Regions from separate parts of the Bacillus sp. FDAARGOS_235 genome, predicted to be linked through region 1. Evidence: a T-box and tRNA genes for the amino acid it is inferred to sense, from the RefSeq annotation. Region 1 holds a T-box; the other holds one or more tRNA genes.
What was found. The T-box of region 1 lies ahead of serS (serine--tRNA ligase). A T-box ahead of a tRNA ligase gene usually reads a tRNA of that ligase, here a tRNA-Ser.
Positions count from the first base shown of each region.

Region 2: it encodes a tRNA-Ser, which carries the amino acid that the T-box ahead of serS (serine--tRNA ligase) is inferred to sense. The anticodon was not compared.

Region 1 covers NZ_CP020437.2:2,904,720-2,911,003, forward strand. The annotation lists gene A6J74_RS16920 (deoxynucleoside kinase) at 1-619, shown strand, start outside; gene A6J74_RS16925 (sigma factor-like helix-turn-helix DNA-binding protein) at 655-1,047, opposite strand; tRNA gene A6J74_RS16930 (tRNA-Ser) at 1,214-1,306, opposite strand; gene serS (serine--tRNA ligase) at 1,461-2,735, opposite strand; T-box leader at 2,787-3,008, opposite strand; gene pdxT (pyridoxal 5'-phosphate synthase glutaminase subunit PdxT) at 3,063-3,653, opposite strand; gene pdxS (pyridoxal 5'-phosphate synthase lyase subunit PdxS) at 3,672-4,559, opposite strand; gene A6J74_RS16950 (serine hydrolase) at 4,720-6,030, opposite strand; gene guaB (IMP dehydrogenase) at 6,144-6,284, opposite strand, start outside.
Region 2 covers NZ_CP020437.2:3,491,264-3,497,547, reverse strand. The annotation lists gene A6J74_RS20075 (L-lactate dehydrogenase) at 1-755, opposite strand, end outside; gene A6J74_RS20070 (anti sigma factor C-terminal domain-containing protein) at 1,217-2,197, opposite strand; gene A6J74_RS20065 (RNA polymerase sigma factor) at 2,184-2,678, opposite strand; tRNA gene A6J74_RS20060 (tRNA-Glu) at 2,815-2,886, opposite strand; tRNA gene A6J74_RS20055 (tRNA-Ser) at 2,892-2,982, opposite strand; tRNA gene A6J74_RS20050 (tRNA-Asn) at 2,989-3,063, opposite strand; tRNA gene A6J74_RS20045 (tRNA-Ile) at 3,071-3,147, opposite strand; tRNA gene A6J74_RS20040 (tRNA-Gly) at 3,158-3,228, opposite strand; tRNA gene A6J74_RS20035 (tRNA-Lys) at 3,242-3,317, opposite strand; tRNA gene A6J74_RS20030 (tRNA-Thr) at 3,328-3,403, opposite strand; tRNA gene A6J74_RS20025 (tRNA-Phe) at 3,418-3,493, opposite strand; tRNA gene A6J74_RS20020 (tRNA-Asp) at 3,508-3,583, opposite strand; tRNA gene A6J74_RS20015 (tRNA-Met) at 3,587-3,663, opposite strand; tRNA gene A6J74_RS20010 (tRNA-Ser) at 3,691-3,783, opposite strand; tRNA gene A6J74_RS20005 (tRNA-Ile) at 3,801-3,877, opposite strand; tRNA gene A6J74_RS20000 (tRNA-Met) at 3,881-3,957, opposite strand; tRNA gene A6J74_RS19995 (tRNA-Ala) at 3,978-4,050, opposite strand; tRNA gene A6J74_RS19990 (tRNA-Pro) at 4,066-4,139, opposite strand; tRNA gene A6J74_RS19985 (tRNA-Arg) at 4,150-4,223, opposite strand; tRNA gene A6J74_RS19980 (tRNA-Leu) at 4,227-4,315, opposite strand; tRNA gene A6J74_RS19975 (tRNA-Gly) at 4,332-4,406, opposite strand; tRNA gene A6J74_RS19970 (tRNA-Leu) at 4,437-4,517, opposite strand; tRNA gene A6J74_RS19965 (tRNA-His) at 4,541-4,616, opposite strand; tRNA gene A6J74_RS19960 (tRNA-Thr) at 4,626-4,701, opposite strand; tRNA gene A6J74_RS19955 (tRNA-Val) at 4,706-4,781, opposite strand; rRNA gene rrf (5S ribosomal RNA) at 4,786-4,901, opposite strand; rRNA gene A6J74_RS19945 (23S ribosomal RNA) at 5,003-6,284, opposite strand, start outside.

The sequences.
Region 1 (6,284 bases):
CGCTGGAACAGTAGGTGTCGGAAAATCAACTATGACAACTGCACTAGCTAACGCTTTAGGTTATCGCACATCATTTGAAAAAGTAGATTCTAATCCATATTTGGACAAGTTCTATGCCGATTTCACACGCTGGAGCTTCCACTTGCAAGTATACTTCTTAGCAGAACGATTTAAAGAACAAAAGAGAATTTTTGAATACGGTGGTGGTTTTGTTCAAGACCGTTCTATCTATGAAGACACTGGAATTTTCGCAAAGATGCATCATGAAAAAGGTACAATGACGGAAACTGATTATGAAACATACAAAGGTTTATTTGATGCTATGGTCATGACTCCTTACTTCCCTCATCCAGACTTATTAATTTACTTAGAAGGTTCTTTCGATGATATTGTAGACCGTATTCAAGAACGCGGACGCCCGATGGAGCAGCAAACACCAATTGAGTATTGGAAAGAGATGCACGGACGTTACGAAAACTGGATTAACAACTTCAATTCATGCCCTGTTTTACGATTAAACATTAATGAATACGATATTTTAAAAGATGGCGATTCAATCGAACCAATCATTAAAAAAATTGGCCATTTCTTAAAACAAACACGTAAACTTGTAAAATAAAAAACCCGTGCATATGCACGGGTTTTCCTATTAAATTACTTCTTCTTTGTTGGAGCAATAATTTCACTCTCAGGTTTTCCAGCGTTAATACGCTGACGAACAGTACTTGTACTAATGTCATATGTTTCAGCAATCTCTTTAACAGTCATTTCTTTCCCGTTAATCACTGCCGTTAATACTTTACCTGTACGTTTTGGAGCTGCTTCTTTCTTTACAGCTGGTTTTTCAACCTTTTTTGGCGCCTCTACTTTTGTCGTAGCTTGCTTTACATCACAAGTACAACCACAAAGTTTACGGAATGTATCATCGCTTATAATGCGCGATACATTTGCACCACTGTTTAAAATTCTATTGTTCTTACAGACAGGACATTGTACATAATATAAAGTTTTTCCATCTAAAGGAAACGTTTGTATAATAAGATCCATGTTGACTCCTTTCATATCTATGAAGATAATCATCGGAATATGAGTGTGTAATAAGGACAAAATCGCCTTACACCATACTTTATGATTGGTTTTAAAATAAAAACTCGTTACGTGTTGGTAACGAGTTCTCCAATCTCCACTTATATGCGCTGTTGTCAATTATATCTGGAGGAGGTAGAGGGATTCGAACCCCCGCGCGACTCTCGCCGCCTGTCGGTTTTCAAGACCGATCCCTTCAGCCAGACTTGGGTATACCTCCATATTGACATCAAATATAATATCAAAAGAAAAACAGTTAGTCAACCCTACTAAAATAAATTATGAGGAAAGGAAAATTTTACTTTCCCCCTCCTACATTACAGTACTGACAACGCTCATAATTACCAATCACTCATACCGATGAATGTTTAAATTTACTTAATAACTGTTTTTCCTCCCATATAAGGGCGAAGAACTTCTGGAATTATAATTGTACCATCTTCTTGTTGGTAGTTCTCTAAAATAGCTGCAACCGTACGTCCAATTGCAAGACCAGATCCATTTAATGTATGAACATGTTCTGGTTTTCCGTTTGGCTCACGGCGGAAACGGATATTTGCACGTCTCGCTTGGAAAGCTTCAAAATTACTACAAGAAGAAATTTCACGATATGTGCCATAGCTTGGAATCCATACTTCAATATCGTATTTCTTCGCTGCTGTAAATCCTAAATCGCCTGTGCACATGCTCATAACGCGATATGGCAACTCTAATAATTGTAACACGCGTTCTGCATCATTTGTTAATTTTTCTAACTCTTCATAAGAATCTTCTGGTTTTACGAACTTCACAAGCTCTACTTTATTGAACTGATGTTGGCGAATTAAACCACGTGTATCGCGACCAGCTGAACCTGCTTCAGAACGGAAGCAAGAGCTAAATGCAGCATATCTTATAGGCAATTGCTCTTTATTTAAAATCTCATCACGATGCATATTCGTTACAGGTACTTCTGCTGTTGGAATTAAGAAGTAATCTTCACTTTCAATACGGAATGCATCTTCTTCAAACTTCGGAAGTTGTCCTGTTCCTGTCATACTTGCACGGTTTACCATATACGGAGGTAACACTTCTTCATATCCATGCTCGTCAGTATGAAGATCAAGCATAAAACTAATTAAAGCACGCTCTAATCTTGCGCCTGCACCTTTGTAAAATACGAAGCGGCTTCCTGTTACTTTCCCAGCACGCTCAAAATCTAAAACTCCTAAATCTGTAGCAAGATCCCAATGTGGTTTTGGTTCAAAAGCAAATTCCTTCACTTCTCCCCAAGTACGCGCTACTACATTATCATCCTCTGTTTCACCAACTGGAGCAGATTCATGAGGAATATTTGGAATAGATAACATTAATCTTTCTAAGTCTTCTTCAACTGTACGAAGTTCATTATCAAGATCTTTTACTTTTTCTCCAACTTCACGCATTTCTAAAATTAAAGCTTCTGCATCTTTCTTTTCACGCTTTAATACTGAAATTTGTTGAGACACTTCGTTACGTTTACTTTTTAGTTCTTCTGTTTGAACAAGTAATTCTCTTCTTCTCGTATCAAGCTCTTCAAAACGACCAAACTCCGTTAAATCTTCGCCTCTATGCTGCAATTTTGCTTTTACTTCTTCAAAGTTTGTACGTAATAATTTAATATCAAGCATTATATACTCCTCCTTTTATTTTATAAAATACAAAAAACTCCCGTCCCTATACAAAGGGACGGGAGTTAACCCGCGTTGCCACCCTAGTTGAAAGCATTTCTACTTTCCTCTCAAGTAGAAATAACGGCTCTTCACCGGGAATGTTTACTAATCATAAAGATATTCCACATTCCATTCCAGGATGGATTCACAAACTGTTTCTATCGATTTCCACCAACCATCGACTCTCTATAAGAAACGACATTTGTTACTACTTCCTATCAACACGCTTATTTTATAAAATTGTTACCATCAATTTACTATAATCTTATACAAGTTGCAAGTTACTTACACAACTTTTTTCATTTTAGCTTCTTTTACCATTTCGACAAAGTATGCTGTCACACGATGATCATCCGTTAATTCCGGATGGAATGAAGCAGCTAAAAACTGATCTTGTCTTACCGCTACCATTCGATCGCCGTGCTTAGAAAGTACTTCAACGTTATCAGCAACATCTACAACATACGGAGCACGGATAAATACACCAATAAAGTCTTCCCCCACACCTTTCATTGAAAGTGCGGCTTCAAAACTATCTTTTTGGCGTCCAAACGCATTGCGTTCAACTGTAATATCCATAGCACCAATATGTGCTTCTTCATAGCCAATAAGTGTTTTCGCAAGAAGAATCATACCTGCACATGTACCAAACATTGGTTTACCAGACTTCGCAAATGTACGAAGTGGTTCCATGAAAGCATACTTATCAATAAGACGACGCATTGTTGTACTTTCACCGCCTGGTAAAATAAAACCATCAATCTCTTCAAGTTGCTCTATACGCTTTACAACAACAGCTTCTGCACCACTTGCTTCAACTGATTTTACATGCTCACGAACTGCACCTTGAAGACCTAGTACACCGATTTTCACCATTTTAAAGTTCTCCTTCAATTACCATCCACGCTCTTGCATGCGTTGTTCTGGTAATAACGTTGAAATTTCGACACCTTTCATTGCATTACCCAATCCTTTAGAAAGGCTTGCAATTAGTTCGTAATCTTCATAATGAGTCGTCGCTTCAACGATTGCACGTGCAAATTTCTCTGGGTTCTCTGATTTGAAGATACCAGATCCAACAAATACACCATCAGCACCAAGTTGCATCATTAACGCTGCATCTGCTGGTGTTGCTACACCACCTGCTGCAAAGTTTACAACTGGCAAGCGACCAAGGCGTTTAATTTCAAGTAGTACTTCATAAGGAGCACCAGTATTTTTTGCATATGTCATTAACTCATCTTCACGTAGACTTGCAACTTGACGGATTTCTGCATTGACTTGGCGCATATGACGCACTGCCTCTACAATGTTTCCTGTTCCTGGCTCACCTTTTGTACGAAGCATAGATGCACCTTCTGCAATACGACGTGCAGCTTCTCCGATATCACGGCAACCACATACAAACGGAACTGTGTAATCACGTTTATTTAAATGGTATACTTCATCAGCAGGAGTTAATACTTCACTCTCATCGATATAGTCTACCCCTAATGATTCTAATACACGTGCTTCTACAAGATGACCGATACGGCATTTTGCCATAACCGGAATTGACACCGCACCCATAACTTCTTCAACAATCGTTGGGTCTGCCATACGAGAAACGCCACCTGCTGCACGAATATCTGCTGGTACACGCTCTAATGCCATAACGGCAACTGCGCCTGCTTCTTCTGCAATCCTTGCTTGTTCAGCGTTAACTACGTCCATAATAACGCCGCCTTTTTGCATTTCTGCCATTCCACGTTTTACACGTTCTGTCCCTGTTACATTTGTCATGTACAAAAACCCCCCTAGGTGAATTGCTTTCCCCCGTTAAAGGCGAAAATTAAGAATACTCTTACATTCTACCATTAACTATCAGATGCTTGTCTACTACTTTTTCATAAAGTAGGTATGAAAAATGGGAATAAGAAAAAGCTCCTACAATGAGGAGCTTTTAAAACCAACCTTTTACTGTATCAACAGCACTATTCCATATACCACTAAAGAAAGAGCCGATTCCGCGCATAGAACGAGTAAACCAGTTTGCTTCTTCCACTGCTGATGTTGTTACAAGATCTACTTGTAATGACTTACCAGATAAAAATCCAGGGTCATTCGTATCTTTTGGTGTAATTACCATCTGACCAAGTGCAACACCCTTTTTAATAGGTGCTTCTTGTCCCTTACTTGCTTCTTTAAATTCTGTTTTATAAACATCTTTACTTCCTTTTGGCACTGGAAGTGAAACAACTTGTTTTGTTTGAACCGCTACATCTTTATCTTTTGCATTTTCTACTCTTACTGTTTCTTGTCCTTTTACTGAAGAATCTTTTTTATACATTTGCTTCATTTCAAAGTTAGCAAATCCATAATCATATAACTTCTTCGTTTCATCAAAACGTGCTGTATGAGAACTTGTTTTAATAACTACAGAAATAAAACGCATACCGTTTCTTTCAACCGTACCAGTGAAGCAATCACCGGCTTCTGGAGTTGATCCTGTTTTCAGGCCGTCTACGCCATCGTATTGCTTAACTAAACCTTTTAACATCCAATTCCAGTTATCCATATTAATCGGGTATTTTCCGCCCTCTTGGAATACTTTTTTAGGGATTTTTGCTGTATCTAATGTTTTGGGATAATCCTTAATAAGATGTTGTGCTAAAATTGCGACGTCCCTTGCAGACATTTTATTTTCTTCATCCGGTGTTGTTCCTTCGGGATGCTGTCCTTTTAAATCTTTGTTCGTTAGGCCTGTAGAATTTACAAATTTATAATTTTTCAATCCCAACTCTTTTGCCTTATCATTCATCATTTTTACAAAATTAACTTCTTTTCCTGCCACTGCTTCACCTAGAGCAATTGTTGCTCCATTAGCGGAATAAATCGCCATCGCTTCGTATAACTCTTTTACCGTATAAGAACCACCATTTTCTAGTGGAACATTTGATAATGAACGATCCTGTGAAATCTTATGCGCATATTCAGAAACCTTAATCTTTTGATCCCACTTAAGTTTTCCTTTATCCACTGCTTCATGAACTAAATATTCACTCATCATTTTTGTCATACTAGCAATTGATAATAACTCATCTGCATTCTTTTGATATAAAATTTTCCCAGAATTCGCTTCTACTAAAATTGCCGCACCTGCTTCAATGTTTAGAGCGGCTCCTGTTTCAGCCGATGCATTGCTATATGGTAACAGCATGCTACAAGCTAGTGTAAGCACCGTTACCAAAGCCATGAATCTTTTGCAAAACATACCTTTCACTTTTGCTACCCCCAATATCTATGTACTCACATAACCGTTATTCTAACATAATCAAAAAAAAATAGACAGAGATATCAAATCTCTATCTATTTACATATAAGACATTATAATGAGTAGTTTGGAGCCTCTTTTGTAATTTGTACATGATGAGGGTGGCTTTCACGTAAACCAGCACCTGACATGCGAATGAACTGTGCATTCTCACGTAAGAATTCTAAATCCTGCGCTCCACAATATCCCATACC
Region 2 (6,284 bases), 590 kb from region 1:
TTCTCGTTGTTTAAGATTGCTTTAGTTACACGAAGTAGTGACATACCGATTCCGTAGTAAGTTGCACCTTTACGCTCGATGATATGATAAGCTGCATCACGTACGTTTTCGAAAATTTTATCTAAGTCTTCTTGATTGTACTGTTCGTTGTTAGCTAAGATTGTTTCTAGTTTTTGTACACCGATAGTAGCGTGGCTCCATACTGGAAGTTCAGTATCACCGTGCTCACCAACGATGTAAGCATGAACGTTACGTGGATCTACATCTAAGTAGTCACCTAACATGTAACGGAAACGAGCAGAGTCTAAAGTTGTACCAGAACCGATTACGCGCTCTTTTGGTAGACCAGATTCTTTCCAAGTTACGTAAGTTAAAATGTCAACTGGGTTAGTTGCGATTAAGAAGATTCCATCGAATCCGCTATCCATAATACCGCGAACGATTTGTTTAAAGATCTTTGTATTTTTCTCAACTAAGTCTAAACGAGTTTCACCTGGTTTTTGTGGTAATCCCGCAGTGATAACTACTAAATCTGCATCTTTACAATCTGCATAGCTACCGCTCCAAACTTTTGTTGGTGATGGAGAGAATGGTACCGCATGGCTTAAGTCCATTGCTTCCCCTTCTGCTTTTGCTTCATTAACATCTACAAGTACGAATTCTTCAGCTACACCTTGGTTGATCATTGAGTAAGCGTAACTACAACCTACAGCTCCTGTTCCTACTAATACTACACGATTGATACCTTTTTTCATGTTAATTTCCCCTCTCTATTGTTCACATATATTTTTTTATGATTGTTTAAGTAATTAATTAAAATACTAATTTAATGTTGTTTAACTTCTTTACATTCATATTGTAGCACGTATCATTGTGAATTACTTCACAATTTATGGCCTATTTGTGAACTTTTTCACATAGAGTGTAAAGTTATTGGAATAGGTGTGGAATCCATTTCAATGGAGACGTTTTCTTTAGATTGTGAAAGGGTTTTTCTTATGGTTTTTGTCGATAAGTGAAATTATATCGGCGATTATTAGAATATATCGACCGTAACTTCAAATATATCAGCGATTATTGAAATTTATCGATCGTAACTCAAATTATATCAGCGATTTTTGCAATATATCGACTTACCGACAAAACTCGACAATAATGACAACATAAAAAGCTGTCTCCAGTAGATTACTTATTGGGAGACAGCTTCTTCTATATATTATTTATTTTCCGCAGTAGCCCCTAAAACAGCAGCTTTTACGTAATTTTGACCGTTTAATTTTTGTAAATCCACAGCCGTTCCCGTCACAACAACACCGATAACTTTTACATCTTGCTCACTTGGTTTTATTTTCTTTCCTTTTAGGTAGTCATATATACGTTCATATTCCTCATAATACTTTCCCTTTTGCTCCAGTCCATTTTGAATTGCTAAAAGAAAATCTTTTTCCGTTCCATTTCCAAATTCAATATCACCTGGTTTTGCTTTAAAACCGTACACATTATAAGCACTTTCGGTCATATCATCAATAGAATATGATTTTTTATCATCATACGTATCTACCCAATACCAAACAGGATGCACCCCTTCTGGAAGTATCTCTTTTATTTCAGACACTTTATACGGTTTATCAAAAGATATAGCCAATTCAGCTACTTTCTTTTCATCTTTTATTTTCTCTATATCATTTATATAACGATTATATGAAGCAAATGGGAGATAAAACTGCATCTCTCTTTCCATCGTTTGATTATTATACAATTCACTTGTCTTATTAATACGTTCATTCCCCATTACAACATTATCTGATATTGTTAATGGATTTACATTCGATAATCGGCGAAATGTATTCCAAACTTTATACTCATACACTTCATCTTCCCACTTAACAGGTTTCCCTTCAATAACCTTATATGTTTTATACTCTACTGTGCTTTTAAATAAACCGTTAGAAGTAATTGCTACGCCTCTTTCCGTATTAGGTCTTGTAATTTGTCTTATCATATTTAAGTCACGATCCATAGTTAAGTAAGCTCTATTGTTCAATTGTGAAATTACTATTATAAAACCAAAGAATAGAACAATAAAAAGTGAAATCGAAATTACTGTAATTTTTAATAATTGTCTTCGCTTCGCCTTCTTCAACATTTTTGATACTTTACTTGAATCTATATCAAAATCGAAATCATCTCTGCTCATCTTCAAACCTCCCATACAGCTTTTTAAACTCATTGCGAGCCCTATACAAAGAAACACGTACGGTCTCTTCTTTCATCTCTAATACGGTTGCTATCTCCTTATATGAGAGTTCATAGTCATACTTTAATAAAAGAATATGTTTATATACTGGATTCATCTTTCCAAGTATGCTTTGTATTTCTACTTGAAGCTCTTTTCTTAAAAGTGGTTCATCTAATCCTTTTGCTCCAATTAATTGAACAGATTCAATCGGGATTTGTTCAATACGCTGTTGCCTTCTTGCTAGATCACGATGCCTATTAATCGCAACTTGAAATAACCATGTTTTTATATACGTAATTTTCATATTCGGTATAGATACTAATGCCTTATGTATCGTGTCTTGAACGATATCTTCTGCTTCTACTGGTGGTACTCCAATTTTAAGTAAATACCTATAAATGCTTTTAGATGTTTCTATAATGATTTTTTCATACTCCATCGCTCTCTCCTTTCTATTAGTTAGACGATTCAAATAGAAAAAAGTATACAAGAAATCCATAAAAAAAAGCAGACTATCCAAAGCCCACTTTTACACAACAAAAAAGAGATAGCAGATTATGCTATCTCTTTTAGTATGACCCGTACGGGATTCGAACCCGTGTTACCGCCGTGAAAGGGCGGTGTCTTAACCACTTGACCAACGGGCCAATTCTGGCAGAGAAGAAGGGATTCGAACCCTCGCACCGCGTTCGCGATCTACTCCCTTAGCAGGGGAGCCCCTTGAGCCACTTGGGTACTTCTCTATAATATGGCTCCGCAGGTAGGACTCGAACCTACGACCGATCGGTTAACAGCCGATAGCTCTACCACTGAGCTACTGCGGAACAATTATGGTGGGCCTAAATGGACTCGAACCATCGACCTCACGCTTATCAGGCGTGCGCTCTAACCAGCTGAGCTATAGGCCCATAATTGAAAAGCGGGTGAAGAGAATCGAACTCTCGACCAGAGCTTGGAAGGCTCTTGTTTTACCACTAAACTACACCCGCATTAAATTGTAAATGGTGAGCCATGAAGGATTCGAACCTTCGACCCTCTGATTAAAAGTCAGATGCTCTACCAACTGAGCTAATGGCTCATTTTGAAAGTGGTGCCGGCTAGAGGACTTGAACCCCCAACCTACTGATTACAAGTCAGTTGCTCTACCAATTGAGCTAAGCCGGCTTGCGATTTCAAAATGGTGGCTCGGGACGGAATCGAACCGCCGACACGAGGATTTTCAGTCCTCTGCTCTACCGACTGAGCTACCGAGCCTTTATGTAAAAAAATGGCGGTCCCGACCGGGGTCGAACCGGCGATCTCCTGCGTGACAGGCAGGCATGTTAACCACTACACCACGGGACCATTTGGTTGCGGGGACAGGATTTGAACCTGCGACCTTCGGGTTATGAGCCCGACGAGCTACCGTGCTGCTCCACCCCGCGATGATAAAATATTTAATTTAGAAAAAATGGAGGAGGTAGAGGGATTCGAACCCCCGCGCGACTCTCGCCGCCTGTCGGTTTTCAAGACCGATCCCTTCAGCCGAACTTGGGTATACCTCCGAGATATAAACTTTGAGTGGTGGACCTTGTAGGACTCGAACCTACGACCGGACGGTTATGAGCCGTCTGCTCTAACCAGCTGAGCTAAAGGTCCTTATGGTAGCGGCGGAGGGGATCGAACCCCCGACCTCACGGGTATGAACCGTACGCTCTAGCCAGCTGAGCTACACCGCCATAAGTAATATAAAAATAAGTGGAGCCTAGCGGGATCGAACCGCTGACCTCCTGCGTGCAAGGCAGGCGCTCTCCCAGCTGAGCTAAGGCCCCATGTTTTTGGGAATATCGGGAAGACAGGATTTGAACCTGCGACCCCCTGGTCCCAAACCAGGTGCTCTACCAAGCTGAGCCACTTCCCGTTAATAAAAGCGCGCCCGAGAGGAGTCGAACCCCTAACCTCTTGATCCGTAGTCAAACGCTCTATCCAATTGAGCTACGGGCGCATATGGTGCCGAGGGCGGGGGTCGAACCCGCACGGTGGTCACCCACCGCAGGATTTTAAGTCCTGTGCGTCTGCCTGTTCCGCCACCCCGGCATGTCATATTGAAAATTGGAGCGGAAGACGGGATTCGAACCCGCGACCCCAACCTTGGCAAGGTTGTATTCTACCACTGAACTACTTCCGCAAGACATGTTATGAGATATTTTATTAAAAGTGCGGGTGAAGGGAGTCGAACCCCCACGCCAAAGGCGCCAGATCCTAAGTCTGGTGCGTCTGCCAATTCCGCCACACCCGCATATTAATTTATTTAAGAAAAAATGGGGCGACTGATGGGAATCGAACCCACGAATGCCGGAGCCACAATCCGGTGCGTTAACCACTTCGCCACAACCGCCATAGTTACTGGTGCCGACTAGAGGACTTGAACCCCCAACCTACTGATTACAAGTCAGTTGCTCTACCAATTGAGCTAAGTCGGCTAAATGGTGGAGGATGACGGGATCGAACCGCCGACCCCCTGCTTGTAAGGCAGGTGCTCTCCCAGCTGAGCTAATCCTCCATTTGCCTGGCAACGTCCTACTCTCACAGGGACAAGGTCCCAACTACCATCGGCGCTAGAGAGCTTAACTTCCGTGTTCGGTATGGGAACGGGTGTGACCTCTCTGCCATCATTACCAGACTGTATTCATTTAAGACAAGAATTATTGTAACTTATTTAACTTTTAAAGTCAACAAGTTTTTTATATTCTTTCAAAACTAGATAACATTGCTTCATATTATATGGTTAAGTCCTCGATCTATTAGTATTCGTCAGCTCCACATGTCACCATGCTTCCACCTCGAACCTATCAACCTGATCATCTTTCAGGGATCTTACTAGCTTACGCTATGGGAAATCTCATCTTGAGGGGGGCTTCATGCTTAGATGCTTTCAGCACTTATCCCTTCCGCACATAGCTACCCAGCTATGCCCTTGGCAGAACAACTGGTACACCAGCGGTGCGTCCATCCCGGTCCTCTCGTACTAAGGACAGCTCCTCTCAAATTTCCTACGCCCACGACGGATAGGGACCGAACTGTCTCACGACGTTCTGAACCCAGCTCGCGTACCGCTTTAATGGGCGAACAGCCCAACCCTTGGGACCGACTACAGCCCCAGGATGCGATGAGCCGACATCGAGGTGCCAAACCTCCCCGTCGATGTGGACTCTTGGGGGAGATAAGCCTGTTATCCCCGGGGTAGCTTTTATCCGTTGAGCGATGGCCCTTCCATGCGGAACCACCGGATCACTAAGCCCGACTTTCGTCCCTGCTCGACTTGTAGGTCTCGCAGTCAAGCTCCCTTATGCCTTTGCACTCTACGAATGATTTCCAACCATTCTGAGGGAACCTTTGGGCGCCTCCGTTACACTTTAGGAGGCGACCGCCCCAGTCAAACTGCCCACCTGACACTGTCTCCCGGGTCGATAAGACCCGTAGGTTAGAATTTCAATACAGTCAGGGCGGTATCCCACCAGCGCCTCCACCGAAGCTAGCGCTCCGGTTTCAATGGCTCCCGCCTATCCTGTACAAACTGTACCAAAATTCAATATCAGGCTACAGTAAAGCTCCACGGGGTCTTTCCGTCCTGTCGCGGGTAACCTGCATCTTCACAGGTACTATAATTTCACCGAGTCTCTGGTTGAGACAGTGCCCAAATCGTTACACCTTTCGTGCGGGTCGGAACTTACCCGACAAGGAATTTCGCTACCTTAGGACCGTTATAGTTACGGCCGCCGTTTACTGGGGCTTCAGTTCAGAGCTTCGCTTACGCTAACCCCTCTCCTTAACCTTCCAGCACCGGGCAGGTGTCAGCCCCTATACTTCGCCTTACGGCTTCGCAGAGACCTGTGTTTTTGCTAAACAGTCGCTTGGGCCTATTCACTGCGGCTTTCCGTTAAGAAAGCACCCCTTCTCCCGAAGTTACGGGGTCATTTTGCCGAGTTCCTTAACCAGAGTTCTCTCGCACACCTTAGGATTCTCTCCTCGCCTACCTGTGTCGGTTTGCGGTACAGGCACCTTT